Regions from separate parts of the Bradyrhizobium prioriisuperbiae genome, predicted to be linked through region 1. Evidence: riboswitches for the same ligand, from Rfam matches in the RefSeq annotation. Region 1 holds a riboswitch; each other region holds the start of a gene.
What was found. Region 1 has a riboswitch for S-adenosylmethionine ahead of RS897_RS06935 (O-succinylhomoserine sulfhydrylase). Riboswitches for the same ligand answer to the same signal wherever they lie in the genome.

Region 1 (10,211 bases):
GATTGCGTCGTGACCGACACCTGGGTGTCGATGGGCGACAAGGACGGCGAGCACCGCCACAATCTGCTGAAGCCCTATCAGGTCAACGCCAAGCTGATGTCGTTGGCAAAGCCGGACGCGCTGTTCATGCATTGCCTTCCGGCCCACCGCGGCGACGAGGTCACCGACGAGGTGATCGATGGTCCGCAGTCCGTGGTGTTCGACGAGGCGGAGAACCGTCTGCACGCGCAAAAGGGCATTCTGGCCTGGTGCTTTGACGCCGTCTCCTGACGCCCTCCCGATGCCGGTCGACCGGGAACGGAGCGTTTTCGGCTGATGTGATAAGGTTGGCGTGGGGCCGATGCGGCCTTATATAGGCTCGAACCGGGGGCCCGTCGAAACGACGTTGGCTGAGATTGTTCCGGTTGAGATGGCTCCAACCCCACTTCAACGCCGACATGTCGTCGGCCGATCAACACGGCAAATCGGACTATGACAGATCAAGGCAACGTTCGTGCCCCGTCGGCGACACCTGTCGACGATGCGGTGCTTCCCTTTGAAGTGGCGTCCCTCGACCTGCGGGGGCGGTTGACCAGGCTTGGTCCGGCGCTCGACGACATCATCACCAAGCATGACTATCCGGCGCCGGTCGGCAAGCTGCTCGGTGAGGCGATCGTGCTGGCCACGCTGCTGGGGTCGTCGCTGAAGTTCGACGGCCGGTTCCTGCTACAGACCCAGACCGACGGCCCGGTCTCGATGATCATCGTGGATTTCGTGCTGCCGGACCGGCTGCGCGCCTATGCTCGCTTCGACAAGGATCGCCTCACGGCGGGGCTCGACAGCGGTGCGCTGCTCGGCCGCGGCCATCTGGCGATGACCATCGATCAGGGCTCCGACATGAAGCGTTACCAGGGCCTGGTCGCGCTCGAGGGCGGTACGTTCGAAGACGCCGCCCACGAATATTTCCTGCGCTCGGAGCAGATTCCAACCCGGGTCAAGATCGCGGTCGGCGAGGAATTCCGCACCGGCGACGGGCCGCGGCATCGCTGGCGCGGCGGCGGCATGCTGCTGCAGTTCCTGCCCCAGGCGCCGGAGCGGATGCGGCAGGCCGATCTCGATCCCGGCGACGCGCCGGAAGGCAGCGAAGCCCACGAGCTTCCCGAAGATGATGCCTGGGTTGAAGGGCAGTCGCTGATCAGCACCATCGAGGATGTTGAACTGATCGACCCGGATCTGTCGGGTGAGCGGCTGGCCTACCGGCTGTTTCACGAGCGCGGCGTGCGGGTTTTTCCGCTGCTGCCGGTCCATGCGCAATGTTCGTGTTCGCGCGATGCGGTGGCGGGGATGCTCAAGAGTTTCTCGTCCGAGGATCGCGCCGGCATGGTGGAGAACGGCAAGGTCGTGGTGACCTGCGAGTTCTGCAGTTCGGTGTACGATTTTTCACCGGAGGAAGCCGGAGTCGGTGCCGACGAATCCGAGGATGCGCAGACGTCGCAGCCCTAATTTTGTAGCCCGGGTGAGCGAAGCGACACCCGGGACTGCGTGCATCGTCCTACCCGGATATCGCTTCGCTCATCCTGGCTACAAATAGCGGCAAGCCGTCTGTATCAATTGATCGTTCGGTTGGTATCCGGGTGGTCCAGCGAGAACAGCGGAATATCGATCTCGAACCGGTCGCCGGCTTCGCTCACCATCTGGTAGCGGCCGGTCATGAATCCGGACGGCGTCGGCAGCGGGACGCCGCTGGTGTATTCAAAACGTTCACCCGGTCCGAGCACGGGCTGCTCGCCGACCACGCCTTCGCCGCGAACCTCCTGCTGGCGACCCGATCCGTCAGTGATGATCCAATGCCGGGTCTTCAACTGCACCGTCTCGGGACCGGCATTGACGATGACGATGGTGTACGACCAGAAGTACTGGCCCTTCTCCGCGGACGATCGCTCCGGCATGAAATTCGGCTGCACGGTGACGACGATCTGGCGGGTGACGGCGCGGTACATAGCTGCGTATATCCAATGATCAAAACCGGACCTTAAAGCGTTTTCCAGCGAAGTGGATACCGGTTGGCGTGAAGAAAATCTCTCGAAACGACAATCCAGAGTTTTCGTTCCGATGCGAACGGAACGAGTCTTCGCGAAAAGTGCTCCTTTTTTGCCGCACTGTCAGCCTACCATTTGCCGGAATTTGACCGTTTGCACGCCCCGATTCCGCCTCTAGACTCTCCGGATGAGGTCGCGGACTCTCCAACCGTCTGTGGTGGGGCGTGCGGATCGGCCAAAAAGTTCAAGCTGGGATGGAAAAGTAAAATCGCACGCATGACCTCTGTCGCTGCTCAGGTCGCCGTTTCAGGCGAGGACATTTCCAAGCCGGCCGATCCGGCGCCGGAGCCGGCTGCGGTATCGGCGCTGCCGGCCATCACGATGCCTGCGACGGGCGAACGGGAGCTGCGACTCGATCTGTTTCGCGGCATCGCACTGTGGTTGATTTTCATCGACCACCTGCCGCCGGACATCCTGACCTGGTTCACCATCCGCAACTACGGCTTCAGCGACGCCACCGAGATCTTCATCTTCATCTCCGGCTATACGGCGGCGTTCGTCTATGGCCGCGCCATGCAGGATCGCGGCTTCGTGGTCGCGAGCGCGCGCATTCTCAAGCGGGTCTGGCAGATTTATGTCGCGCATGTCTTCCTGTTCACCATCTACCTCGCCGAGATTTCCTATGTCGCCTCGAGCTTCGAGAACCCGCTGTACGCGGAAGAAATGGGCATTCTCGATTTTCTGAAGCAGCCGGACGTCACCATCATCCAGGCGCTGCTGCTCAAGTTCCGTCCGGTCAACATGGACGTGCTGCCGCTCTACATCGTGCTGATGTTGTTCCTGCCGCCGATCCTGTGGCTGATGCTGCGGAAGGCCGATCTGGCGCTGGGGTTGTCGGTCGCGCTCTATGCCCTCACCTGGGAGTATGATCTGGCACTGCCGGCCTATCCCCATGGAGTCTGGTTCTTCAATCCATTCGCCTGGCAGCTGTTATTTGTGTTCGGCGCCTGGTGCGCGCTTGGCGGGGCGCAGCGGATGTCGCGGATCTTGTCGTCGCGGATCACCCTTGGAATCTCGATTGCGTACCTTATCTTTGCCTTCTGTGTGACGCTGACCTGGTACGTCCCGCAGCTCAACCCGCTGATGCCGCGGCTGCTCGAGCAGTGGATGTACCCGATCAACAAGACCGATCTGGATGTGCTGCGGTTTGCGCATTTCCTGGCGCTGGCGGCGATCACGGTCCGGTTTCTGCATAAGGACTGGCCGGGACTAAAGTCTATATGGCTGCGTCCACTTGTGCTTTGCGGTCAGCATTCGCTTGAGATTTTCTGTCTCGGCGTGTTTCTGGCGTTTGCCGGCCATTTCGTGCTGGCCGAGGTTGCAGGTGGTGCATGGATGCACTTCACCATCAGCGTGACCGGAGTTGTCGTGATGTCCACCGCGGCGTGGCTGTTTTCGTGGTACAAGCGGGTCGCCGACAAGAGCGGTGCGCGCGCGAAGGCCTCGGGTGCAAACGCCGATATGGCAGGAGGGGAGTTGTGACAATCAGCTCCAGCATCAAGGTTATGATGCTGCTCGCGGGCCTTGTGGCCGGCGGGTCGGCGCGCGCCGAAGATGCCAAAGCGCCGGTCTCGGCGCCGGCAATGCAGGATCCCTCGCTACCGCAGGAGTTGAAGGCTCAGCCTTCACAACCGGAAACCAAGGTTCCACCCGCGGCGTCTCAGGAGGCCCAGGCCGGGGGCCCTAACGACTGCGAGGTGCCAGCCTACCTGCTCGCCAGCGAGAACCCGCTGACCAAAGTCGCTGACGCCATCAAGACCCGGCAGCGGCTCGACATCCTGGTGGTCGGAAGCGGCTCGTCGGTGCTGGCCGGGCCGGACGGATTGAGCACGTCCTATCCCGCACGGCTCGAGAAGGCGCTCCGCGAGAAGCTGACCGGCGTGACGGTCAACGTCTCGACCGACATCCAGGTCAAGAAGACCGCGGCGGAGGCGGCCGAGGGGCTCGAAAAGCTTGCAAAAGACCGCAAGCCGACCCTGGTTATCTGGCAGACCGGAACCGTCGATGCCGTCAAATCGGTCGATCCGGATGATTTTCGCGCTGCAATAGACGATGGCGTGACAGCCCTGCAGGGCGCCGGATCCGATGTTTTGCTGATGAATTTGCAGTACAGTCCCCGTATGGAGACGATGATTACCGTCGCGCCGTATCTCGACAACATGCGGGTGGGCGCGCAGGAACATAATGTGCCGTTGTTCGACCGGTTCGCCATCATGCGACACTGGAACGAGAGCGGTCTGTTCGACCTGTTCAACACGCACCATGGTTTTGGATTGGCGAAGCGTGTCCATGAGTGCCTGGGTCAGACGCTGGCGGCGTTTGTGATCGAGGCGGCTCATGTCAACACAGCCGAGCTCAGGATTCAGCGCTGATGAGATTTAAGCCTGCCGGCCCCACTGCCTGGGCCATCGATATTTTCGCTGCTATTGCCGTTCTGCTGCTCTCGACGTTCGGAACGTCCGAGATGTCGCGGGCCCAGGCGACCGGAGATGTCGCCTCCGTCAAGCCTGATGCCGCAGCGCCCGCGACCAAAAGCGCGACCGGCAAGGCCATCGACGCGGTGAAGTCGGTGGCGAAAAGCGCCAGCGATATTTTCAGCCGCGTGCCGTGCTCGACCCCGAAGGACATGAAATTCGAAGCCTCGCTGCCGCACGTGGCGCGCAAGATCGCAGCGGGCGAGCATGTCTCCATCATCGCGTTCGGCTCGTCGTCGACGGCGAGCTTCGGCGCAAGCTCACCGGCGTTCCAGTATCCCAATCGCCTGGCCGATCAGTTGCGGCGGCGTTATCCCAATGCCGACATCAGCGTGATGAACCAGGGCATCGGCGGCGAGGACACGCCGGAAATGATGAAGCGGCTGAAGACCAGCGTGATTGATCAGAAGCCGGATCTGGTGATCTGGCAGCTCGGCACCAACACCGTCATCAGGGGCGGTGATATCGACGAAACCATGGGCATGCTCGAGGACGGCATCAAGCGGCTGAAGGCCATCGACGCCGATATCGTGCTGGTCGATCCGCAATATGTCCCGGCCACCACAGCGGCACGGGAGAAGGATTCCGACAAGATGGTCGGCGTGATCGGCCGCGCCGCCCGTGTCATGAAGGTCGGCGTGTTCCCGCGCTTCGCGGTGATGAAAGAGTGGCACAACGATCGGAAAATCCCGTTTGATGATTTCGTCATCAAGGACGGCCTGCACATGAACGACTGGGGCTATGCCTGCTTCGCCCAGTTGCTCGGGGATTCCATCATCAAGTCGGTCGATCGGGTGCAGGCTGGCGTCGAAGTGCCGTCGCATGTGCTGACGTTCCGGCCGATGTAGGCCGCTACCGCGCGCTGCAGCGCGTAGGGCGGATTAGCGCAGCGTAATCCGCCATTCACAATTGCTGCGTTGCTCGTGGAGCGGCGGGTTACGCTGCGCTAATCCTACTGAGTCAGACGGTCGCAGTCATTGAGGCTGAGAATCAAGTAATTGAGGAGATTCAATATTTGGCGCGCGGAGGGCCGGATGAATCTCGATCAGGGTGGGGATAGCGAAACGCGGTTTGCGGAGTATGTAGCCGGTCTTGGAAGCGTGATCGGTCACGTGGAGCGGACGAGACCGCTGCGCGACTATTGCACGGGCCTGATGCTGCCTGGGGAACGCAAGAGCGTGGAGCCGATGGCGGCGCGGACGGCTCCAGCGCGCACGGCGGCACAGCATCAGTCGTTGCTGCATTTTGTCGCCAACGCGGCCTGGTCGGACGAGGACGTGCTGACCAAGGTGCGCGATTTGGTGCTGCCGGCGATCGAGAAGAGCGGGCCGATCGAGGCGTGGATCATCGACGACACCTCGTTCCCCAAGCAAGGCAAGCATTCGGTCGGCGTGCACCACCAATATTGCGGGCAGCTCGGCAAGCAGGCCAATTGCCAGGTGGCGGTGTCGCTCTCGATCGCCAATCATGCCGCCAGCCTTCCGGTGGCCTATCGGCTGTACTTGCCGGAAGCCTGGACGAAGGATCGTGCCCGGCGGAAGAAGGCAGGCGTGCCGAAGCAGATCAAGTTCAAGACTAAGCCGCAGATCGCGCTGGAGCAAATCCGCTGGGCCTGCGAGAGCAGTCTGCCACGCGGCGTCGCGCTGATGGATGCGGCCTACGGCAGGGACGCGCGGCTGCGTGCCGGCATGACAGAATTGGGCTTGCCTTACGTGGTCGGCATCGTGCCGACCATCTTGATGTGGGCCCCTGGCAGCGGCCCGCGGCGGATGGACAAGCCGATGAACAACACCGGCCGCCGCGACGAGCCCGAACTGGTCTCGGCCAAAAAAGTGGCACTCAGTCTCCCGAAGCAGGCCTGGCGCACGGTGGCGTGGCGGGAAGGCTCGGCCGACCAGCTATCCTCGCGCTTTGCGCGGGTGCGTGTCCGCGTCGGGTACAACAAACTGATCCCCGAGAAGCTGTCGCCGGAGTGGCTGCTGATCGAATGGCCGGAGGGCGAAGCAGAGCCGACCAAATACTGGCTCGCCACGCTGCCGGAGAACGTCAGCTTCACGCAGCTCGTCAATCTGGCCAAGCTGCGCTGGCGCATCGAGCGCGACTATCAGGAGCTCAAGCAGGAGGTCGGGCTCGGTCACTACGAGGGGCGCGGCTGGCGTGGCTTCCATCATCACGCAACCCTGTGCATCGCGGCCTACGGCTTCCTGATCGCCGAACAGGCGACGATTCCCCCCTCAGAAACTTGTTCCGCCGCGCCAGTCCAGGTCCCTCCCTTACCCGACAATTATCGACCCAGAGGATCTGCCCTTGCGGCCTGAACGCCACGTCCCGAACTCGATCGCAACCATGCGCGTGCGGTTGAGCCGGGCCCTCAGCAAAACAATCATACGATGCCCTTGTTGCGGCGCCGTCGCAGCATCACCCACGCGCAGAAAAATCATGACGCAGTAAGACTAACCCGCCCTACACGCCGAGATTCAAGTTACGCCGTCTCCAGCGCCGCCTGCAGGTCCTCGATCAGATCGTCGCGGTGCTCGAGGCCGGCGGAGAAGCGGATGAAACCTTCCGAAATTCCGAGCTCCGCGCGGGCTTCCGGTGTCAGGCGCTGATGCGTCGTGGTCGCCGGATGGGTGACGATGCTCTTGGAATCGCCGAGGTTGTTGCTGATCTTCGCAAGCTTCAGCGCGTTCAGGGTGCGGAACGCCGCCGGCTTGCCGCCCTTGACCTCGAATCCGATCAGGGTCGAGCCGGCGCGCATCTGCTTTTTCACGATGGCGGCCTGCGGATGATCGTCGCGGCCGGGATAGATCAGCCGCGAGATTTTCGGGTGCTTGGCCAGTTCGTCGGCGATCGCGGCTGCGCTCTCGGTCTGCTGCTTCACCCGGATCGCCAGCGTCTCCAGTCCCTTCAGCAGCACCCAGGCATTGAACGGCGACATCGACGGGCCGGTCTGGCGCAGGTAATTGTGGATGTGGTCCTGGATGAACTGCTCCGACGACAGGATCACGCCGCCGAGGCAACGGCCCTGGCCGTCGATATGCTTGGTCGCCGAATACACCACCACGTCGGCGCCGAGCTGCAGCGGGCTCTGCCAGATCGGCGTGGCGAACACGTTGTCGACGATGAGCCGCGCGCCGCCCTTGTGCGCGATGTCGGCCACCGCGGCGATGTCGACCACCTCCAGTGTCGGATTGGTCGGGCTTTCCAGGAAGCAGCTGCGGGTGTTGGGGCGCATGGCCTTCTGCCACTGGTCGAGATCCTGGCCGTCGACCAGGGTGGACTCGATGCCGTAGCGCGGCAGCAGGTCTTCCACCACATAGCGGCAGGAGCCGAACAGCGCCTTGGCTGCCACCACGTGATCGCCGGTGCGCAGCGGGGCCAGGATCGCGGTGGTCACCGCGGCCATGCCGGTGGCGGTCGACCGCGCGGCTTCCGCGCCCTCGAGCTCGATCATGCGCTGCTCAAACATCGCGACCGTCGGGTTGGAAAAGCGCGAGTAGAGGAAGCCGGGGTCCTTGCCAGTGAAGCGCGCTTCGCACTGTTCCGCGCTGTCGTAGATGAACCCCTGGGTCAGGAACAGCGCCTCGGATGTTTCGCCATATTGCGAGCGGAGCGAGCCGCCATGCACCAGCCGGGTTTCGGGGCGGTAGTGGGCAGTGGCAGAGGGGGCTTTCGTTGCCTTGTTTGAAGGCGTTTTGGGTGACTCGGACATCGTGACTCCAGACTGGCCAACCTGAGTTGGCCATAAAAAAACCGGCCTGAACAAGCGTTCGGCCGGGATCACATGTGTCCCCGGCCTGTTTAGCGATTTATTTAACGTGGCTGCAAGCCGGCCGGCTCAAATGACCACGGGATAAGTCGCCGTCTTAATCCGGGGTGGGCTTTTCGTCAAGACGGGCTTCAGGTAACCGATAAAAGCCCTTATTTTCGTGGGTTAGGTGGAGCCAAACGGCTTCCAGCGGGGAGCCAAGGGGAACTCAGGGGCCCGATCGTGACATTGCCGTTGCCAGCCGATTCCAAAGGAATTCTGCCCGATCGCCTGATCGCGGCGATGGCGGATGCCGGCGTGATCCTGCCCGAATACCCTTTTGTTGAAAGCCAGATCCAGCCGGCCAGCCTCGACCTGCGGCTCGGCAGCACGGCCTTCCGCGTCCGCGCCAGTTTCCTGCCGGGCCCCGGCGCCACCGTCGCCGAGCGCATCGACGATCTCAAGCTGCACGAGATCGATCTGTCCAATGACGCGGTGCTGGAGACCAATTGCGTCTACATCGCGCCGCTGCTGGAAAGCCTGGCGCTGCCGCCCTCGATTTCGGCTGCGGCCAATCCGAAAAGTTCGACTGGCCGGCTCGACGTGTTCACCCGTGTCATCGCCGACGGCACCCGCCGCTTCGACATGATTGAAGCGGGTTATCATGGTCCGCTCTATGCCGAGATCAGCCCGAAAACCTTTCCGGTGCTGTTGCGCGAGGGATCGCGGCTGTCGCAGATTCGCTTCAGCGCCGGCGATGCATTGCTCAACACGGCGGCGCTGGAAGCCCTGCACGCCCAGGAGAAGCTTGTCGACAGCGACCATGCCGATCTCAGCAACGGGCTGGCCTTGAGTGTCGATCTCTCCGGCGAGGGATCGAACGGCTTTGTCGGCTACCGCGCCAAGCGTCACACCGGCGTCGTCGACGTCGACCGCCGCGGCGGTTATGCCGTGGATGAATTCTGGGAGCCGATCAAGGCCCGCGCCGATCGTAGCCTGATCCTCGATCCCGGCGAGTTCTACATCCTGGCTTCCAAGGAGGCGGTCCAGGTGCCGCCGGATTTCGCCGCCGAGATGGTGCCGTTCGATCCGCTGGTCGGCGAATTCCGCGTGCATTATGCCGGGTTCTTCGATCCCGGCTTCGGTTATGCCGGTGCCGGCGGGCAGGGCTCGCGCGCCGTGCTGGAGGTGCGCTCGCGCGAAGTGCCGTTCATCCTCGAGCATGGCCAGGTCGTGGGACGGCTCGTGTACGAGAGGATGCTGTCGCGACCCGACGCGCTGTACGGCCAGCGCATCAGTTCCAACTATCAGGGCCAGGGCCTAAAACTGTCGAAGCATTTCCGCGCGCCCTGATCCTGCGCGCCGCTACAACCCATCCTCAATCCGGCTTTCTGTCCTGTATCGTCGCACGCGTGGCGACCAGGCGCGTCAGCATGGCCAGAAACTGATCTTGCTCACGCGGGGTGAGCGCCGACAGCACTTGGGCATTGAACGCGAGGCCCTGTTTCGCGGCGTTCTCGGCGGTCGTGTGGCCGGCAGGCGTGAGGCTCAGCTCGACGGCGCGCTTGTCCCGGAGCGAGCGCTTGCGTTTCAGAAGTCCCGCAGCCTCGAGCTTGGCCAGGATCTTGACCAGGTTCGGCAATTGAATCTTCAGCGCCCCGGCAACCTCGGTCTGCGTCACCGACGGATTGTCCTGGACGACCATCAGGATCGACTGTTCGGCGGGAGAAAGGCCCAGCGGGGCGAAAAATGCGAAGAAGTCTTCAAAGATCTGAAGCTGCAGAATCCGGATCATGAAGCCCGGCGTCTGCCGCAGTGCGGTCAGGTCGAGATCGTCTCGCCCGGCCTTCTCCGCTGCGCCCGCGGCGGGCGTGTCGTTTTGCGTGGAAGTTCCATTGGACTGTCCCATTC
Region 2 (10,211 bases), 1.0 Mb from region 1:
GGCTGCTGAAAAAGCGTGCGAACGCAGATCAATTGACCGGCATTCTCAACGGCATCGACGAGACCTGGGACCCGCGCACCTGTCCGGAACTGACGACGCCGTTCGGTGCCGGTGACTGGAAACAGAAGAAGGCCAACGTCAATCACATCCGCCGCCAGTTCAATCTGGCGCTGTCGCGCGGGCCGTTGTTCGGCCTGGTCGCGCGGCTGGTGCATCAGAAGGGCGTCGACCTCGTGCTGGAGGCGGCCGAGACCATCGTGGCATCAGGCGGACAGATCGTGGTGATGGGGCGCGGCGAGCCACGGTTCGAGCGGGCGTTGCAGGAGGCACAGAAACGCCGGCCGCAATCGATCGGTGTCGCCCTCGGCTTCGAGGATGGGGAGGCCAAGCGGATTTTCGCCGGCAGCGATTTCACCCTGATGCCGTCGCGTTTCGAGCCCTGCGGCCTCAGCCAGATGTATGCCCAGCGTTTCGGCTCACTGCCGATCGGACACAAGACCGGGGGCCTGGCCGACACCATCGTCGATGGCCGCACCGGTTTCCTGTTCGACGAACCGTCGACCGAATCCTTCCTCGGCGCGGTCTGCCGTGCCTTCGGCACTTACGGTCACAAGCGGCAGCTCAATTCGATGCGCTCGGACGCGATGGCGAGCTCGTTCGCGTGGCGGGATTCGGTCGCGGCCTATCACGGCCTTTACCGCCAGGTCGCGCAGGTGGCGTAACCGTTTAAATCGGAGTTATCCGCAGCCCGCCTCACGGCCGCTTCGGAATCTCCAGCCCGCGTTGCACCGCCGGGCGGGCGAGGCAGCGCTCCAGCCAGGCCGGCACATGCTTCAGTGCCTTGTAGTCGACGAGATCGCCGGCGCCGTAGAAGCCGACCAGGTTGCGCACCCAGCCGAGCAGCGAGATGTCGGCAATCGAATAGGCATCGCCCACGATCCAGTCGCGGTCCGCGAGCCGGGTCTCCAGCACGCCGAGCAGCCGCTTGGATTCGGTGACATAACGCTGCAAGGGACGCTTGTCTTCATAGTCCTTGCCGGCGAACTTATGGAAGAAACCGACCTGGCCGAACATCGGGCCGACCGACGCCATCTGGAAGAACACCCACGCCATGGTCTCGTAACGCAGCGCCGGATCGCTCGATAGCAGCTTGCCGGTCTTCTCGGCGAGATAGATCAGGATCGCACCGGATTCGAACAGGCCGATCGGCTTGCCGTTGGGGCCGTTGGGATCGATGATCGACGGAATTTTGCCGTTCGGATTCAGCGACAGGAATTCCGGTCCGAAGGTTTCGTTCTTGCCGATGTCGATGGTGTGCGGCTCGTAGGGCAGCCCGATCTCTTCCAGCATGATCGAGGCCTTGACGCCGTTTGGTGTCGGCAGGGAATACAGCTGCAGGCGGTCCGGGTGCTGCGCCGGCCAGCGCTTGGTGATCGGGAAGGCTGTGAGGTCGGACATGCGGAAGGCTCCGGTGGGATCGGATGACAAAAATTCCGGGCGACCATAGCGAGGCGGTGGGGCGGCGCAAGGCCGTCGGCCGCATACGTTGGATCGTCGCATCGGCAAACATGGGAGGCTGCCGTTCGCTCGGCAATCGTTGCATCGCGACAGGGCGCTGTTAGTCTGCAGACCCGCAGCCCCCGCCGCTGTATCCGATCTCCCGCCCTTCGCCTTACGGTGTCCTTCATGACTCATCATCATCTGCGCGCAAGCCCCGAAACCTGTCATTGGGGGTTCTTCGATGCCACCCTGAAGCCGGTTCTGACTGTTGCCAGCGGCGATGAAGTGACGGTGGATACGCTCAGTGGCGGCCCGGAAGTGCTGCCGGACGCCAGCCGCTTTCGCATCCTGCCCGAACACGCGGAGGTCCATGCCAAAAGCGAGCGGCTGCTGCCCGGCCATATTCTCACCGGTCCGATCGCCGTCGATGGTGCCGCGGTTGGTGATGTGCTGGAAGTCGAAATCCTCGACATCAAGCTGCGGCAGGACTGGGGCTGGAATCTGATCCGTCCGCTCAGCGGCACGTTGCCGGACGATTTCCACGAGACGCGGCTCATCACCATTCCGCTCGACGAGCAGCGTTTGGTTGGCCGTTTGCCGTGGGGGCTCGATCTGCCGCTGCGGCCGTTCTTCGGAGTGATGGGTGTCGCGCCGCCGCCGGCCTGGGGCCGCATCGGCTCGCTCATTCCCCGCGCCATGGGCGGCAATCTCGATAACAAGGAGTTGATCCCGGGCGCCAAACTCTATCTGCCGGTGTTCGTGCCCGGCGCTCTGTTTTCCTGCGGCGACGGCCACGGTGTGCAAGGCGACGGCGAGGTCTGCGTCACTGCGATCGAGACCGCGCTGCAGGGCCGCTTCGCGTTCAGGCTGCGCAAGGACCTGCGGTTTACCTATCCGCGGGCCGAGACGCCGACCCATTACATCACCATGGCGATGGATCCGGATCTCGATCAGTGCGTGGTCAAGGCATTGCGCGACATGATCGTGTTGCTCGGCGAGATCGGAAAGCTGTCGCGTGAAGACGCCTACACGCTGTGCAGCCTGGCCGCTGACCTGCGCGTGACGCAGACGGTCAACGGCTCCAAGGGCATCCACTGCATGATCGCGAAGTCGGTCGTGCACCCCTGATCTTGGACGGCTTCGACCGGCCGGATGGTCAGGCGTCGGCCAGCCGCCGCAAGGTGGCGCGAAAGCTGACGCTGCGCGATCCCACCAGTGCCGTGCCGTAGACAACGGCTCCCGTCGCATCGTGTTTTCCGGAAAAACCGACGCTGACGTCGCGGCCACCGAACACCGGATTGCCGCGGGATTGGGTGTGCTGATGGGTGACGAGTTCGCCCCGCCATTTGTCCGGTCCGGTCTCGTAGTTGCCGGTGTAGTAGAAATAGCTGTCGCCGCCGTGAATGGCGCCGTCGCGCAGCACGATGACGCCGGTCGCGCGGGCGTCCACGCCGTCCAGCATGTCGATGGCAATCGTGTAAAGCCCGTTCCTCATGCTTCGTCCGTTCCACCCGGCCGCGCGGAAGCATTTTGATCATCGGCCTCACAATACTGTGACGGCGGCCGGTTCGACAGCTCGTTTTCTGCGGTGATTTGCAGCAGAGCGGCCGAGACGGACCGTGGACAAGGGCGACGTCTGCCCGTATCAGTCGGCGAAAGCCGGGCCACACTCATGAACAAGACGGAGGACCAAATGAACCACCGCAACCTCGGCCGCAGCGGCCTGAAGATCTCGCAGCTTTGCCTCGGCACCATGATGTTCGGCGACGCCACCGATGAGGTGACGTCTGCCACCATCGTCGCCAAGGCCCGGGACGCCGGCATCAATTTCATCGACACCGCGGATGCCTATTCGCAGGGCAAGTCGGAAGCGGTCGTCGGCCGGGCCATCGCCAGGCACCGCCACGATTGGGTGCTCGCCACCAAGGCGGCGAACCCGATCGGCGAGGGCGTCAACCGGCGCGGGCTGTCGCGCAAATGGCTGCTGCAGGCGGCGGATGAGAGCCTCGCGCGGCTCGGCACCGACTATCTCGACATCTATTATCTGCACAAGGAAGACCACACCACGCCGCTGGAGGAGACGTTGCGGGCGATGGGTGATCTCATTCGCCAGGGCAAGGTGCGTTACTTCGGCGTGTCCAACTATCGCGCCTGGCGGATCGCCGAGATCTGCAACATCTGCGATCGGCTCGGTATCGACCGGCCAGTGGTCAGCCAGCCCTATTACAACGCCATGAACCGGATGCCGGAGGTCGAACAACTGCCGGCCTGCAATTTCTACGGTCTTGGCGTTGTGCCCTACAGTCCATTGGCGCGCGGCGTCCTCACCGGAAAATACGCCCCCGACAGCAATCCGGAGCAGGGCACACGCGCGGCCCGCAAGGACACCCGGATGATGCAGACCGAATGGCGTCAGGAATCGCTGCAACTGGCGCAGACCATCCGCAAGCATGCGGAAGCGCGTGGAATCACCGCCGGGCAGTTCGCGGTGGCCTGGGTGCTGAACAATCGCTTCATCGATGCGGTGGTCGCTGGGCCGCGCACCGAAGAGCAGTGGGACGATTACGTCAAGGCGCTGGCCTATCGTTTCACCGCGGAGGACGAGGCGCTGGTCAACAGCCTCGTCACCACCGGACATCCCTCGACGCCGGGCTTCAACGATCCGGCCTATCCGATCGAGGGCCGGCCGGTGCGCAACGGCGCGTGAGGCGGATGGGCCGACGATCGTCATTGTCGCGAATAAAGCATCTCCACCCACAACAGTCATCACCGGGCTTGTCCCGGTGATCCCGCTTAGGGACGCAGTGCGCCCCTAAGCGAGGTTGCCGGGACAAGCCCGGCACGACAAAAGTACAATCATTCTGACGCCGCGTTCCGGGCCATGAAGGTCTCCGGCGAGCCGTCTTTCGGATCGACGAAGATGATGTCGGTCGGTTGCCGCCGCGGCGTGTCGATCGACAGAAACACCACCGGCTCCTCATAAAGCTCAGGCATGGCATGCACCGTGCCGCGCTCGAAGAACAGCAGTTGTCCCGGTGCGAACTCGCTCTTGGTGGCGGGGTCCTTCATCCAGAAGGTGCCGCGCCCGGAGAACACGTAGAGATATTCGTCGCAGGTCGCATGATAGTGCGGTGGCGTCGGGCGATAGACCCGAAACACCCGTGCGCTCGCCTGCTCGCGATTGGTCAGATACGTGTCGACCAGCAGCGTCTTGGCTGAAGGCGGTAGCGCGTCGGCGATCGCCTGGATGTTGAACTGTCCGGTGGACGCCGTGGTGTCGTCGGTCATGCTGAACCTCTCTGTTTGCCGCGAGCCTAGCAGACCCTGCGGCGAAAGGCCTGCCATGGCGAAGCAACAGGCCGTGAGCTCTTGCCAGAGCCGATTTTCCCGTTTATGCCATGCGCACCATCAAGAGTTGAGCTGATGCTCAACGCCAACCTGCTCCCGAGCAAGGTGGCGTTCCCTGCGACAACAGGGAGATGCGGCCGATCCGGCAACCAAACGGGACCGCCTCGCATCGCCCTTTCCCATGATGGATGAGATTGGCCAGAGGTGCGTGATGAACGAATCCCAGCAATTTGCGAGCGACAACTATTCCGGCATCTGTCCGGAAGCCTGGCAGGCGATGGCCGCGGCCAATCAGGGCCACGCGCCCGCTTATGGCGACGATCACTGGACCGAAAAGGCGTCGGATGCCTTCCGTGCGCTGTTTGCGACCGAGTGCGAGGTGTTCTTTGCCTTTAACGGCACCGCGGCGAACTCGCTGGCACTGGCGGCGCTGTGCCAGTCGTATCACAGCGTGATCTGCTCGGAGGCAGCTCATGTGGAAACCGACGAATGTGGCGCACCGGAGTTCTTCTCCAACGGCTCGAAGCTGCTGGTGGCGCCGTCCGCCGACGGCAAGCTGACGCCGCAGGCGATCCGCGCCATCGCCACCAACCGCAGTGACATTCATTTTCCCAAGCCGCGGGTGGTGACGATCACCCAGCCGACCGAGACCGGGCTGGTCTACAGCGTTGAGGAGATCCGCGCGATCTCCGCTACCTGCCGCGAGCTCGGCCTGCATCTGCACATGGACGGCGCGCGGTTCGCCAACGCCTGCGCCAGCCTCGGCTGCAGCCCGGCCGACATGACCTGGCGCGCCGGCGTCGACGTATTGTGCTTCGGCGGCACCAAGAACGGCATGGCCGCGGGCGAAGCCATCTTGTTTTTCGATCCGAAGCTGGCGGAAGATTTCGATTACCGTTGCAAGCAGGCGGGGCAGCTCGCCTCGAAAATGCGTTTTCTCGCCGCACCCTGGGTCGGCATGCTGGACACCGGCGCCTGGCTGCGCAACGGCGAGCATGGCAACGCCTGCGCGAAGCGTCTGCTGCGGCAGATCGAGGGGCTGGGCGGGGTGGACATCATGTTCCCGCCACAGGCCAATGCGGTGTTCGTGCGGATGCCGGAGGCGAAACTCGCGACCCTGCGCGAGCGCGGCTGGCGCTTCTACACCTTCATCGGCGGCGGCGCCCGCTTCATGTTCGCCTGGGATGCGGATGCCCAGCGCGTCGATCAACTCGCCGCCGACATCAGGCAGATAACGGCGGCGTGAGCTGATCACGCGCCCGGTGCATTCGCACTTGTGCGTGTTGCGCCCGGCGGGTTGCCGATCACCCGCTTGAAGGCGCGGCTGAAGGCGGCCTGCGAGCCATAGCCCAGGCGCTCGGCGACGGCGTCGATCGGCAGGTGGTCGCGGCCGATCCATTGCGCCGCCAGCCGCATCCGCAGCTCGGTGAGATAGCGCAGCGGCGTCATGCCGGTAACCTCCAGGAAGCGCTCGGCGAACACCGAGCGTGAACTGCCCATCACGGTTGCAAGCTCGGCCACGGTCCAGTTTCGGCCCGGCTCGCGGTGCAGTGCCGCGATCACGCGGCCGAGCCGCGGGTCGCGCAGCGCCGCCACCCAGCCATTGGACTCGCCGCAGCCGCATTCAACCCAGGCGCGGACGATGAAGGCCGACACCACGTCCGCAAGCCGCGCCAGAATCCCGGCAAAGCCGGCGCGCTCGCCGCGAGCTTCGCGCTCCATGGCCTCCAGCATCGGCAGGATTTCGGGATAACGCTCCAGCAGCGTGCCGACGAACATCATGCCCGGCATGAGCGCGACCAGCGGGTGCATGCTGCCGAGGTCGAATTCCATGCAGCCGGAGAAGATCAGCACGCCTGTGCCATCGCAGGCGGTGTCGCCGCAGGCCTGGATCGCGTCGATGCTCCTGCAGATCGGGACGCTTTCGAGTGCGGTGACATGGCGGCAAGGCAGGTCCGGCTGAGAGACGAGATCGTGGGTGCCACCCTGCGGCAGCAGCACCGCATCGCCGGTGCTCAGTGGGTTGATCGTGCCGTCGGCACAGCGCAGGAACACCGGGCCGCGCGCGACAAAATGGAATTGCGCCCGCCCCTCCACCGCGCCGAAGCGCAGCCCGAACGGGGGCGTGATCTGGATGCGGCGATACGACAGGCCAACCAGACGCATCCCCATAAGCAGTTCGCTCACGAGGTCGGCGGGGAGGGGCGTCGCCTCCGCCGGCTTGCCATTGTCGGACTTTCGATCAAGCATTTCGGACTATATGGCATAGATCGTCCGGGAAAACCACCCTATGTGCTGCGGTGCAAACACGTCTTCGCGAATGGAGAGACCAATGAGCGCATCGGTGCAGGCGGCTGGAGAGGATCGGACGGGCGACACGCCGGCCTGGGGTGCGGTGGGAGCCATGACACTCGGCGTTTTCGGCCTGGTGACAGCGGAGTTTCTCCCCGCCAGCCTGTTGACGCCGATGGCCGCGGATCTCGGCATCACCGAAGGTTTGGCTGGCCAGGCGGTGACCGCGACAGCGGCGGTGGCGATGGTGACCAGCCTGCTGATCTCGGCCGCGACGCGGCGCATCGACCGGAGGCGCGTGCTGCTGGCGTTTTCGGTGCTCCTGATCATCTCCAATCTGATTGTGGCTTTCGCGCCGTCGCTGTCCTGGCTGCTGCTCGGGCGCGTGCTGCTCGGCGCCGCCATCGGCGGTTTCTGGACCATGTCCGCGGCGGTCGCCATGCGCCTCGTGCCGCAGGCGCTGGTGCCGCGTGCGCTGTCGATGATCTTCAGCGGTGTCTCCGCCGCCACCATCCTGGCCGCCCCGGTCGGCAGTTATCTCGGCGACATGATCGGCTGGCGCAACGTATTCCTCATCGCCACAGCGCTCGGTGTGGTGACGCTGGTCACGCAGGTCTTCACCTTGCCCAGCATGGCGCCGAGCGGCGACAGCCGCCTGCGCACCTTGGTCGACGTGCTGGTCCGACCCGGGGTCGGGCTCGGCATGCTCGCCGCAATGCTGGTGTTCACCGGGCATTTCGCGTTCTTCACCTATATTCGCCCCTTCCTCGAGAGCGTCGTTGTCGGCATCAGCGTCGTCTCCGCCATCCTGCTCGGCTTCGGGGTGGCCAATTTCCTCGGCACGCTGCTGGCGGGCCCGCTGTTGGAGCGCAGCCTGCGGCTGACCTTGCTCGCGATGCCGCTTCTGATGGGCGTCCTCGGATTGAGCCTTGTTGCCCCGATGAACGCAGTCGCGGATGCGGTGATGGTCGTGCTCTGGGGGCTGGCGTTCGGCGCGGTGCCGGTGGCGTGGTCCACCTGGCTCACCCGCACCGTCCCTGATCAGGCCGAAAGCGCCGGCGGTCTGCTGGTCGCGGCGGTCCAACTCGCCATTACCTTGGGGGCTGCCGGCGGTGGGATGCTGTTCGACCTCAGCGGCATCACCGGCGTGTTTACGGCCAGTGCGCTGGTGCTGCTGCTGGCGGGGCTGATTATCGGGGTGGGGGTGCGGCCGCGCGCGGTGGAGGTGGCGGTTTGAGCGCCACTGGCGGGTGCTAGCTTTAGCCCAACTCGAAGGTGGTGACGCCGAACAGCCGATCCAGCCGTAACGATGGAATCTTGCCGGTATACATGCGCGCAGTCTCAAACACTGGCGCAAGACCCAGATCTTGCGCCAGCGCGATCGCGTCTCGGTTGGTGCCGGGAATATCGAGAAAGATCTCGCCGCCTCCGGCGCGGGCCAGCAAAGCCGAGAGAACGGTCTCGGCGGCGCCGCGGCTGTCAGCCACCAGCGGCCCGATCTTGTGACCCCTTCGGCAGGGGCGGATCACGCCCCAGCCGGCAAGTTCGCCGTCGCGCACCAGCGCGCAACCGATATGTCCGGGTGCGTTGATCCACCCGCGCAGAAACGCCGTGCGTGAAGCCGGGAACACCATGGCGTCGGAGGCCTCCACGGTTGCCAGCGGGAGTTCGGTGAGCGGAATGACACCGGCTTGCGGCGCTGGTGGAGCGGCGACGGTCCCGCCGTACCGGACATTGGCATAAGCGAACGCGAACCCTGACTTCTTGTAGTTTTGCTGCTGCGCCACGACGCCGTCGAGCCCGATCACACGCGTTCCGGCGTGCGCGATGGCGGCGTCCCATACGCGCAGTCCGTAGCCGTGGCCACGCAAGTCCGCGCGCACCATGTAGAAGCCGAGGAAGGCAAAGCTCGCGTCGTAATTGACGCAGGAGATGGTTGCGGCCGCGACCCCGTCGAGCTCGCCGATCAGGAAGCCTTCCGGATCAACCGTGGCGAAACAGGCGTCGTCGGCAAGGCCGGGGTTCCAGCCTTCCGCCGCCGCCCAATTCACGGCGGTCGAGATATCGTCCGGCCGCATGGTCCGGATCAGGAATTCGCTCACGGGGATGATCGCGCCTCTGGACGTACCAGCAGACTATAGGTCCGGACGTGCTGACGTGCATCAACAACGAGGCGCTGAAAAAATGGAAATCCGTTGGTTGCGGGCCGCTGCCGGAGCGCAGCCTGCAGTTGGATCACGATGCCGCTATCGATAGCGATACCCGGGGTGAATTCATCACCCCGGCCATTGCGCGCGCCCGTCTCAACGGAGGGCGCGCGCAATGCTCGTCAGCTTTATGCGCGCGGTTCCAGGCCGCGCGGCATGCCCTGGCGCTCGCCGATGAAGACGGCGCTGAGCGCACGGGCGCGGAAGTGTTCCAGCACGAACAGCCGGATCGCCGATGACAGATTGTTGGTTTTGCGGTGCTGGTCGATCACGGCGATCTGCGTCGACAGCGTCATGCCGCGTCGCGCCGCAATATCCTTCAGGCTGCGCCAGAACGCATCCTCGAGACTGACGCTGGTTTTGTGGCCATCAACGACGACCGATCGTTTGACAACGGCAAATTCCTTTTCGACGGGTCCGCCGTGTTCGGATGCTGCTCTTTCGGTCTCCATGCCCCAACTCCTTTGTCCAATTCGTTGCCAAAGTCTGTTCGCGGCCAAGCATCATCACTTGCGCACGATGAATGCTCATCGGACGCGAACCGTTTCGCGGTAAGAATGGGTGGGAAGAGAGAGACGCTTCACGGCGCCGTCTCGGCCCCGTCGCATCGGAATCACACAACAAACGATGCGATGTGGGTATAACGTAACCCACTTCGACTACCGTTGATATTCGGTAAACAACCTAAGAGAGAGACACGATCGTGACGCTGGCCTCAGGTATTTTCCTGATGGGACATTTGCGCAGCCGCATCCGTATTGTCGCTCGATTTTCCATCAGTAGTTTTCGCCGAGCCGCTTGCACGCTTGCGAAAGTAGTCGAGCACGAACAGCCGAATGGCGGAGGACAGGTTCCCCTGCTGGC
Region 3 (10,211 bases), 2.0 Mb from region 1:
TGACGACTACATCCAGATCGATGCGCCGATCAACAAGGGCAATTCCGGTGGCCCCGCGTTCAACCTCAACGGCAATGTGATCGGCGTCAACACGGCGATCTATTCACCTTCCGGAGGCTCGGTCGGCATCGGCTTCGATATTCCCGCCGCCACCGCCAAGATGGTCGTGGCCCAGCTCAAGGACAAAGGCGTGGTGACGCGCGGCTGGCTCGGCGTCCAGGTGCAGCCAGTCACCCGCGGTATTGCCGACAGCCTCGGCATGAAGCTGGCGGAAGGCGCCATGGTGGACGAACCGCAGCCCGGCAGCCCCGCGGCCAAGGCGGATATCGCCGCCGGCGACGTCATCACCGCGGTGGATGGGACGGCTGTGAAGGATTCGCGCGATCTGGCCCGCCGGATCGCGACCATGGCGCCGGGCAGTTCGATCAAGCTCGATCTGCTGCGCAAGGGTGAAACGAAATCCGTGAGCATCGTGCTGGCCGAGATGCCGAACCAGCGTCAGGCCAATGCCGGCAACCAGGACGCGACGCAAAACGGCAATGCGCCGCATCTCGGACTGGCGCTTGCGCCCGCCAGCGATGTCGCGGGTGCGGGCGGCAAGGGTGTCGTGGTCACCGCCGTGGAGCCGGATGGTCCGGCCGCCGAGCGGGGCTTCCAGTCGGGTGATGTCATCCTCGATGTTGGCGGCAGGTCCGTCGGCAATGTTGGCGACGTGCGCAAGGCGCTGACCGAGGCCAAGTCCGCCGGCAAGCATGACGTGCTGATGCGGGTGAAAACTGCGGAGACCACCAGGTTCGTAGCGCTGCCGATCGGCTGAACGCGACGCACCACAAGGCCGGGCGCGTTCTCCTTCGGGCGCGTCCGGCCTCGTTGATCTCAAGGCTTCTCTGGCGCTTTCGGCAATGGACCATGCGGCCGGCCGAAGTCGGGGCTCGCGGTTTCCTGGCCCAAATTGACGATGCCGCGGCGGATCGCCCGGGTGCGGGTGAAATGCTCGAACAGCGCCTCGCCATCGCCGCGGCGGATGGCGCGGGTGAGTTTGGAGAGATCCTCCTGAAATGCGCCGAGCATTTCCAGCACCGCATCCTTGTTGGTCAGGAACACGTCCCGCCACATGGTGGGATCGGAGGCGGCAATGCGGGTGAAATCGCGAAAGCCACCGGCCGAGAATTTCAACACTTCCGAGCGCGTCACATCCTCGAGCTCGTCCGCGGTGCCGACGATGGTGTAGGCAATCAGATGTGGCAGATGGCTGGTCACCGCCAGCACCAGGTCATGATGATCGGCGGTCATCACCTCGACATTGGCGCCGAGCGTCCGCCAGAACTCCGCGAGCTTGTCGACCGCGGCGGCATCACCCCCCTCGGGCGGCGTGAGGATGCACCAGCGGTTGATGAACAGTTCGGCGAAGCCGGCATCAGGGCCGGAGTTCTCGGTGCCGGCCACCGGGTGAGCCGGAATGAAATGCACGGTATCCGGCAGATACGGGGCCATCGCGCGCAGCACCGACCCCTTGACCGAGCCGACATCGGACACGATCGCGCCCGGCTTCAAGTGTGGGGCGATGTCTTGCGCCACCGCGGCGCAAACGCCGACCGGGACGCTGGCGATGACGAGATCAGCGTCTTTGACCGCCTCCGCGTTCGAGGTCGCGATCCGGTCCGCAAGTTTCAGCTCGGTGGCGCGAGCGCGAACGTCGGTTGATGCGTCGGTCGCAACCAGCTCTCCAGCGAGACCGAGCTGCCGCACCGCGTGCGCGATCGAGGATCCGATCAACCCGAGACCGATCAGCGCAACCCGTGGGAACTGCGGTGTTGTGGCCACTTCAGGTCCCCATGAATTCGGTCAGGGCTTCGACCACCAGGCGGTTCGCTTCCTCGGTGCCAATCGTCATCCGTAATGAATTCGGCAGTTTGTAATTCTTCAGCGCACGCAGGATCAGGCCGCGTTGGGTGAGAAAGGCGTCTGCCTCGTCGGACGTTTTTCCCTTGTCGAGCGGGAAATGGATCAGGATGAAGTTGCCGACGCTCGGCGTCACCTTCAGGCCGAGCTTGCCGATATCTTCGGTCAACAATGTGCGCCAGCGCTCGTTGTGCGTACGCGACATCTCGTAGTGCTCGGTGTCCTCCAACGCCGCGACGGCGGCGAGCATGGCGGGTGTCGAGACGTTGAACGGGCCGCGGATGCGGTTGACCGCGTCGACGATATGCTCGGGGCCGTACATCCAGCCGATGCGCAGCGACGCCAGCCCGTAGATTTTCGAGAAGGTTCGCGTCATCACCGTGTTGTCGGTGGTCGCGACGAGCTCGATCCCGGATTCATAGTCGTTGCGCGAGACGTAGTCGCTGTACGCCGCGTCGACCACCAGCAGCACGTGCGAGGGCAGGCCATTGCGTAGCCGCTTGACTTCGTCGAACGGCAGGTAGGTGCCGGTCGGGTTGTTGGGGTTGGCGAGCCACACGAGCTTCGTGCGCGGCGTCACCGCCTTGAGGATGACGTCGACATTGGCGGTGAAGTCGGTCTCGGGCACGATGACGTTGGTCGCGCCGTTGCTCATGGTGGCGATCGGGTAGACCAGAAAGCCGTGCGCGGTGTGAATGGCCTCATCGCCCGGGCCGAGATAGACATGGGCGAGGAAATTCAAGATCTCGTCGGATCCCGCGCCACAGATGATGCGGTCAGGATCGAGCCCGAACTTGCGGCCAATCGCTTCGCGCAGCACCCGCGAAGAGCCTTCCGGATAGTCCTCAAGATGAGAGGCCGCGGTCTTGTAGACCTCGATCGCCTTCGGCGAGGGCCCGAACGGGGTCTCGTTGGCGGACAGCTTGAACACACGGCCGCTCAGGCCAGCGCCGCTCTTGCCGGCGACGTAGGGCGCAATATCGAGGATGCCGGGCTTCGGCACGGGGCGAGACATTGGATCGGACTCCAGAAAAACTCTATAGTTCAGTAATATCGGATTTCAGCGGTTATGGGCGGGTCAGCCTGGCCCCGTGGCGCCATTCGCGGCCACCGTATAGCGCGTTGCGTGGCTGCCGACGAGGGCTGATGATCGCACCGAGGCGCCGGCGGCGAGCAGTGTCGCCTTGATCTTGTCGATGGCGTTTTGCTTGGTCACCGACACCAGCAGGGCCGCGCCGTCGAAGGTGTCCGGCACCGCGACGATTTCGGCCAGAGGCGACAATGCGCGGGCCACCTCCGCATTCCAGCCGGAGACGCGGATGCTCCACATTTCGACGTCGGTGACCATGGCGTCGTCGGCGACGCGCGAGATCACGAACACCGGCAGAGCGGCAGGATGATCGGCGCGCTCAACGAAGGGAAGTCGGGCGATGATCTTGGGAACGCCCGCGGCTTCCAGTGGAATCCACCAAGGCGCGCGGCTCGAGGTGGCGGATACCAAAGCGAGGTCGCCCTTGGACTTTGCCACGGCCTCGACGGCGGCGTCCGCGCTGAAGTGCGAGATAAACGGCACCGTGAAGCCGAAATGGAAGCGCGCGGAGTCCCGCATGGCGGAGTCGCCCGGCGACAGATCCGCATGCACCGAGAACGGAGCTTGCACATAGGTGAAGGTCGAGATGATGACACGCCAGATGCTCTCGACGGTGTCGAGCGGCAGGATGCCGCGATGGCGCTGCACCAGCCGCTTCATCATGTCCGCTTCGCGTGCCGGGCGAAACGCCGAGCCGACCTCCTGGGTCTGCTTCACCGAAATCAGCCGGTCGATGATGTCGCCGCGCTGCATCAAAAGGCTGTGCACCTCTTCGTCGATCCGGTCGATCTCGCGACGCAGCTCCTGCAGCATCGGCGGTGCGGGGGGCGATTTGGACATCTTCAAAACCTTGCGGCATGGAGCCCGCAAGGCATGGCCGGTTCGGTCAAATCTGCAGGCTGGACAAGCCATTGATAGGAAAGACGGTGCGCGAAAGCAAAGAAAACATGAGCCGCTCGGGTAACCAATCGCGGCGTGAGGCACTCCGCCGTGCCCTGCTTGTCTTGACGAGGGACCTCAGTCGGATTAAACCTTTTGCCTATTCCGTGGTCATTTGAGCCGGCCGGCTTGCAGCCACGTTAAACAACTCGCTAAACAGGCCGGGGACACAAGTGATCCCGGCCGAACCCCGTTGTTCAGGCCGGTTTTTTTATGACCTGATTTTCGGTGGCAAAACCTCATCGGGAGGCCGGGACCAGGATGGCAAATTTACAGTCGTCTCAGAGCCAGACGGCAGCAATGCCGGAGCACGCGCGTGAGGCGGATCATCCGACCTCGCTGGTTGCGGTGCTCGGCGCCGACCTGCCGCTGCGGCTCGACTGCGGCGTTGATCTTGCGCCGTTCCAGATTGCCTATCAGGCCTACGGCCGGCTCAATGCCGACCGTTCCAACGCGATCCTGATCTGCCATGCGCTGACGGGCGATCAGCATGCCGCAAACGTGAACCCGGTGACCGGCAAGCCCGGTTGGTGGGAGACCATGGTCGGCCCGGGTAAGCCGATCGACACCGACAGTTATTTCGTCATCAGTTCGAACGTGCTGGGTGGCTGCCTCGGCAGCACCGGCCCGGCGTCGACCAATCCGGCAACCGGAAAGCCTTGGGGGCTGGATTTCCCTGTCATTACCGTCCCGGACATGGTCCGCGCGCAGGCGATGCTGATCGACTCTCTCGGCATCCAGACGCTGTTTGCGGTTGTCGGTGGTTCGATGGGCGGCATGCAGGCCCTGCAGTGGGCCGCGGCCTATCCGCAACGTGTGTTCTCGGCGGTGCCGATCGCCTGCGCCACGCGCCATTCGGCGCAGAACATCGCCTTTCATGAAGTCGGGCGCCAGGCGGTGATGGCTGATCCGGATTGGCGCAACGGGCACTATTTCGAGCACGGCGTGCGCCCACATCGCGGGCTCGGCGTGGCGCGGATGGCTGCGCATATCACCTATCTGTCGGATGCAGCGCTGCACCGCAAGTTTGGCCGGCGGTTGCAGGGCCGCCAGATGCCGACCTTCTCATTCGACGCCGATTTTGAAGTGGAGAGCTATCTGCGGCATCAGGGCTCGACGTTCGTCGAGCGGTTCGATGCCAACAGCTATCTCTATCTGACGCGGGCCTGCGACTATTTCGACGTTGCCGCCGATCATGGCGGCGCGCTGGCCGCAGCATTCAAGGGCACCCGCACGCGGTTTTGCGTCGTCTCGTTCACCAGCGACTGGCTGTATCCGACCTCGGAATCGCGCGAGGTCGTGCATGCGCTCAACGCGGGCGGCGCGCGGGTGTCGTTCGCTGAGATCAAAACCGACAAGGGCCACGATGCCTTTCTGCTGGATGTGCCGGAATTCACCGATATCGTCCGCGCGTTTCTGGAGTCCGCCGCGGTGACACGCGGCCTGCGCAAGGCGGAGATGAGCTCATGACGACGCACGATCACGCGTGGTCGCTCTCGGCTGCTTTGCCGCAAGGCGCGGAAAACTATCGCGGCGATCACCTGCTGGTGGCGCAGATGGTCGAACCCGGCTCGCGGGTGCTCGATGTGGGCTGCGGCGAGGGCGATCTGCTGCGGCTGCTGGAAGGTCGCGGCGTTGACGGCCGCGGCATTGAATTGTCGCGCGAGGGGGTCAATCGCTGTGTCGCCAAAGGCCTCGCCGTGATCCAGGGCGATGCCGATACTGACCTGGTCGACTATCCCGACGATTCCTTCGACTATGTGATCCTGTCGCAAACCCTGCAAGCGACGCGGCAGCCGCGCGTCGTTCTCGAACATATGCTGCGGATCGGGCGGCGTGCCATCGTGTCGTTCCCGAACTTCGGTCACTGGAAGATGCGGCTGCAGTTGCTGGTCAAGGGCCAGATGCCGCGCACCGACAACCTGCCCGCGACCTGGTACGACACGCCGAATATTCATTTCTGCACCATCAAGGATTTCGTCCAGCTCTGCGACGAGATCAACGTCAAGATGGAGCGGGCGGTTGCGCTTAATCCGTACGGGCGGCCGCTTCGTCTCAATGCGCCGTGGTGGTTCTGGAACATGTTCGGCGAGCAGGGCGTGTTTCTACTTAGCCGCCGCGACCTCGCCGGGCATCATCCAAACGGCGGATAGCGCTTTTGCAGATCGTTCGTGAGCGCTGCTGAAACGAGCGTTTTCTTGCGAGAAAGTGCGATCATTTTTTCGAAAGATGCGCGGTTAATAATCGCTTAGGTTTTCCGGCGACATCGCGGCAAACCTCTCCACTTCATCGTCACATTATCATCGCGACATCACCACGAAATGGTTCCCTCAGGGCCATCTCGCGCCTTGCTGAGGTCACACCACATTCGTTTTTCGCGCCCGGATAGGCGGTTCCTTTTGCGGGACCGTCGGGAACGAGGGGTGTCACTGAGGATTATGAATGACTGAAGTTGGTACGTTTCGCCTGCCGCTGCGGCACGTCGCACTTGCGTTGTGTTCGGTGGCAATCGTCGCTCTCGCGACACCGGCCTCGGCGAGGCCATCGCACGGCGCAGGCCGCCACGCTCATGCCCATTCTCATCATGTTCGGCATCATCACACGGCGCGGCATTACCGGCACGCGCGGCGTCTGCGCGCTCCGCAGTCCGAAGCATCCGCATCGGTGTCGCCGTGGGAAAATCCCGCATTCGCGGGCCCGGCCCCCGCTTTCGGCGGATCGGATGTCGTTGCCGAAGCGCGCCGTTACATCGGCGGCAATCCCACCGGCCGCAGCCGGCTGTGGTGCGCGCGGTTCATGAACATGGTGCTGCAGCGCTCAGGCCATAAGGGTACCGGCTCCGACATGGCGCGATCGTTCGCGAGCTATGGCCAGCGTTTGCCCGGTCCGCAGGTCGGTGCGATCGCAGTGATGGGCCGCCGCGGTGGCGGTCATGTCGGGATCGTCAGCGGCATCGATGCCAAGGGCAATCCGATTGTCGTGTCCGGCAATCACAGTCGTCGCGTGGCGGAATCGGTTTATCCGCGCAGCCGCATCTATGCCTACGTCATGCCGTCAAGCTGACGGATCCGAGTTGACGATCGATATCCGGTCGCCGGCGGCAATCTCGCCGTCGGCGATCACTTCGGCATAGACGCCGCAATCATCGTGACCGTAGTGCCGCAACATGTCGTGCGGCAAACTGAGGTCACGCAGCGCGGTGAGAGGATCCACGTTCACCGCCGCGCATCGCACGATCCGCTTGATCACTTTCAGACGCGTTTCGCCGATCGCGAGCGTCTGTTCCAGCAGCGTAAACTCATGCCACGCCGGCCATCCGGCGACATAGAGATTGCCGCGGAACCGCAGCGGATGCACGCTCTGGCCGATCATGGTTTCGAGGTCGGCCACACTCGCCAGGTTGATGATCGACACCACCTTGCGGGGGACGTCCGAAAAGCTGTGGCCGGGCGCGAACAGGACCTTTGGTGGCCCGCGCAGGTCCTTGGCGAAAGTGGTGGCGAAAAAGGCCTCGATGGCGGCGCGGCCATCGTCGGTCTCCAGATTGCCCCGGGCGACTTCTTCCTTGTGATGGCAGATGGTCAGGACGTGGCTGGCTTCGTCGTAGCGGGTTTCCAGCGACGCTAGACGCTCGTTCCGCATCAGCATCAGGAACTTGATCTTGGGAAAATACTGCGGGGTGGCGGGCGTAAACCCGCTGGGTCCGTTTTCGATGGCGTAGCGCCGGTCGGCGGGCAGCGTCTGGCCGGCCTGCAACGTCGTGCGGGCCATCGGTTCGGGGGACAGACCCTTCACCGGGTAGCGATAGATCTTCTCGAGGGTGCCGGTGTCGGTCATGGCGATGGTCTAATCCGTCCCGGCGTAACTTGCCAGAATCCTGCGCTTAGGACCGCGGAAATTAACCGAAAATGCCGGCTAACCTCTTCCGTTTGCTGGTGTCCGCTCCCACATCAGGGCAGGATCGGGGCAATACCAGACCGACCGGACGACCACGGGCGTGTTGACGGACATCAGCGACGCCCGGGGAAACCCAATGACGATGCCGGGAATGTGCCTACGGGGCATTCGAGGCAGGCCGAGGGAAGGGACCATCATGAATATCGAGAAGTATACCGAACGTGCGCGCGGATTTATCCAGTCCGCCCAATCGCTGGCGCTGCGCGAAGGGCATCAGCAGTTCACCCCGCTGCATCTGCTGAAAGTTTTGCTGGACGACAATGAAGGGCTGGCCGGCGGCTTGATCGACCGTTCCGGCGGTAATTCGCGGACCATCCTGAAATCGACCGAGGACACGCTTGCGAAGATGCCCAAGGTGTCGGGCAGCGGCGCGGGGCAGGTTTACCTTGCTCCGGGAACGGCGCGACTGTTCGACGCCGCGGAGCAGGCGGCCGAAAAAGCCGGCGACAGCTTTGTTACGGTGGAACGGTTGCTGCTGGCGCTGACCCTCGACAAGGACAGCGATGCCGGCGCGCTGTTGAAAAAGGGCGGCGTGACGCCGCAAAACCTCAACGCCGCGATCAATGCGCTGCGCAAGGGCCGCACTGCCGACAGCGCCTCGGCGGAAAACGCTTACGACGCCTTGAAGAAATATGCCCGTGATCTGACCCAGGCCGCGCGGGACGGCAAACTCGACCCGGTCATCGGCCGGGACGAAGAGATCCGCCGCACCATCCAGGTGCTGTCGCGGCGCACCAAAAACAATCCGGTGCTGATCGGCGAGCCCGGCGTGGGCAAGACGGCGATCGTCGAGGGCCTGGCGCTGCGTATCCTCAATGGCGACGTGCCGGAGAGTCTCAAGGACAAAAAGCTGCTGTCGCTCGATCTCGGCTCGCTGATCGCGGGCGCGAAATATCGTGGCGAGTTCGAGGAGCGGCTGAAGGCCGTGTTGCAGGAGGTAACGTCAGCCGAAGGCGGCATCATCCTGTTCATCGACGAAATGCACACCCTGATCGGGGCTGGCAAGGCGGATGGCGCTATGGACGCGTCGAACCTGCTGAAGCCAGCGCTGGCGCGGGGCGAGCTGCATTGCATCGGCGCGACCACCCTCGATGAATACCGCAAACACGTCGAGAAAGACGCGGCGCTGGCGCGGCGTTTCCAGCCGGTGTTCGTGTCCGAACCATCCGTAGAAGACACCATCTCGATCCTGCGCGGCTTGAAGGATAAGTACGAGCAGCACCACGGCGTGCGCATCACCGACGGCGCCATCGTGGCCGCGGCCACCCTGTCCAACCGCTACATCACCGACCGTTTCCTGCCCGACAAGGCTATCGATCTGGTCGACGAGGCGTCCGCGCGACTGAAGATGCAGGTCGATTCCAAGCCGGAAGAGCTGGATACGATCGATCGCGAGATCATCCGGTTGAAGATCGAGCAGGAGGCGCTGAAGAAGGAAAGCGATGCGGGCTCCAGGAGCCGGCTGCAGACGCTTGAGATCGAACTTGCGGACCTGGAGAAGCGTTCGGCGGATCTGACATCGCGCTGGAGCGCGGAAAAAGGCAAGCTGTCCGACGCGCAGAAGCTGAAGAGCGAGCTCGATCAGTATCGCGTCGAACTTGCCAACGCCCAGCGCCGGGGTGAATTCCAGCGCGCGGGTGAACTGGCCTATGGCCGGATTCCGGAACTGGAGAAGCGGCTGGCCGATATCGAGGCGAATGAGGGCAATGGCGCCATGGTCGAAGAGGCCGTGACCGCCGATCACGTTGCCCAGGTGGTGTCGCGCTGGACCGGTGTGCCGGTCGACAAGATGCTCGAAGGCGAGAAAGAGAAGCTGCTCAAGATGGAGGAGAGTCTTGGCAAGCGCGTCATCGGGCAGGCCGAAGCGGTGCGGGCGGTGGCAACCGCGGTTCGCCGCGCGCGGGCCGGCCTGCAGGATCCGCATCGGCCGATCGGCTCGTTCATGTTCTTGGGGCCCACCGGTGTCGGCAAGACCGAACTGACCAAGGCGCTTGCGGAGTATCTGTTCGACGACGAGACCGCGCTGCTTCGCATGGATATGTCGGAGTACATGGAAAAGCATTCGGTGGCGCGGCTGATCGGTGCGCCTCCGGGCTATGTCGGTTATGACGAGGGCGGCGCGCTCACCGAAGCGGTGCGCCGGCGGCCTTATCAGGTGGTGCTGTTCGATGAGATCGAGAAAGCGCATCCGGACGTGTTCAACGTCCTGCTGCAGGTGCTCGACGACGGACGTCTCACCGACGGCCAGGGCCGCACGGTGGACTTCCGCAACACACTGATCATCATGACGTCGAACCTCGGCGCCGAGTTCCTGGTCAACCAG

Region 2: it holds a riboswitch for S-adenosylmethionine, as region 1 does, so the genes downstream of both, RS897_RS02145 (threonine aldolase family protein) here and RS897_RS06935 (O-succinylhomoserine sulfhydrylase) in region 1, are expected to answer to the same signal.
Region 3: it holds a riboswitch for S-adenosylmethionine, as region 1 does, so the genes downstream of both, metX (homoserine O-acetyltransferase MetX) here and RS897_RS06935 (O-succinylhomoserine sulfhydrylase) in region 1, are expected to answer to the same signal.

What each region holds. Positions count from the first base shown of each region.
Region 1 is NZ_CP135921.1:1,479,764-1,489,974, reverse strand. It holds gene argF (ornithine carbamoyltransferase) at 1-270, shown strand, start outside; gene RS897_RS06965 (Hsp33 family molecular chaperone) at 472-1,482, shown strand; gene apaG (Co2+/Mg2+ efflux protein ApaG) at 1,587-1,979, opposite strand; gene RS897_RS06955 (OpgC domain-containing protein) at 2,295-3,560, shown strand; gene RS897_RS06950 (SGNH/GDSL hydrolase family protein) at 3,557-4,450, shown strand; gene RS897_RS06945 (SGNH/GDSL hydrolase family protein) at 4,450-5,400, shown strand; gene RS897_RS06940 (IS701 family transposase) at 5,587-6,870, shown strand; gene RS897_RS06935 (O-succinylhomoserine sulfhydrylase) at 7,035-8,264, opposite strand; SAM riboswitch at 8,333-8,412, opposite strand; gene RS897_RS06930 (2'-deoxycytidine 5'-triphosphate deaminase) at 8,544-9,653, shown strand; gene RS897_RS06925 (MarR family winged helix-turn-helix transcriptional regulator) at 9,679-10,209, opposite strand.
Region 2 is NZ_CP135921.1:445,637-455,847, reverse strand. It holds gene glgA (glycogen synthase GlgA) at 1-722, shown strand, start outside; gene RS897_RS02170 (glutathione binding-like protein) at 754-1,458, opposite strand; gene RS897_RS02165 (acetamidase/formamidase family protein) at 1,687-2,628, shown strand; gene RS897_RS02160 (GrlR family regulatory protein) at 2,657-2,995, opposite strand; gene RS897_RS02155 (aldo/keto reductase) at 3,194-4,207, shown strand; gene RS897_RS02150 (cupin domain-containing protein) at 4,357-4,788, opposite strand; SAM-I-IV-variant riboswitch at 4,901-5,011, shown strand; gene RS897_RS02145 (threonine aldolase family protein) at 5,060-6,094, shown strand; gene RS897_RS02140 (AraC family transcriptional regulator) at 6,100-7,098, opposite strand; gene RS897_RS02135 (MFS transporter) at 7,181-8,377, shown strand; gene RS897_RS02130 (GNAT family N-acetyltransferase) at 8,400-9,242, opposite strand; gene RS897_RS02125 (ribbon-helix-helix domain-containing protein) at 9,476-9,799, opposite strand; gene RS897_RS02120 (ribbon-helix-helix domain-containing protein) at 10,063-10,211, opposite strand, start outside.
Region 3 is NZ_CP135921.1:3,497,990-3,508,200, forward strand. It holds gene RS897_RS16465 (Do family serine endopeptidase) at 1-817, shown strand, start outside; gene RS897_RS16470 (prephenate/arogenate dehydrogenase family protein) at 877-1,824, opposite strand; gene hisC (histidinol-phosphate transaminase) at 1,826-2,917, opposite strand; gene RS897_RS16480 (chorismate mutase) at 2,981-3,832, opposite strand; SAM riboswitch at 4,029-4,108, shown strand; gene metX (homoserine O-acetyltransferase MetX) at 4,193-5,401, shown strand; gene metW (methionine biosynthesis protein MetW) at 5,398-6,084, shown strand; gene RS897_RS16495 (TIGR02594 family protein) at 6,374-6,994, shown strand; gene RS897_RS16500 (MOSC domain-containing protein) at 6,986-7,768, opposite strand; gene clpB (ATP-dependent chaperone ClpB) at 8,025-10,211, shown strand, end outside.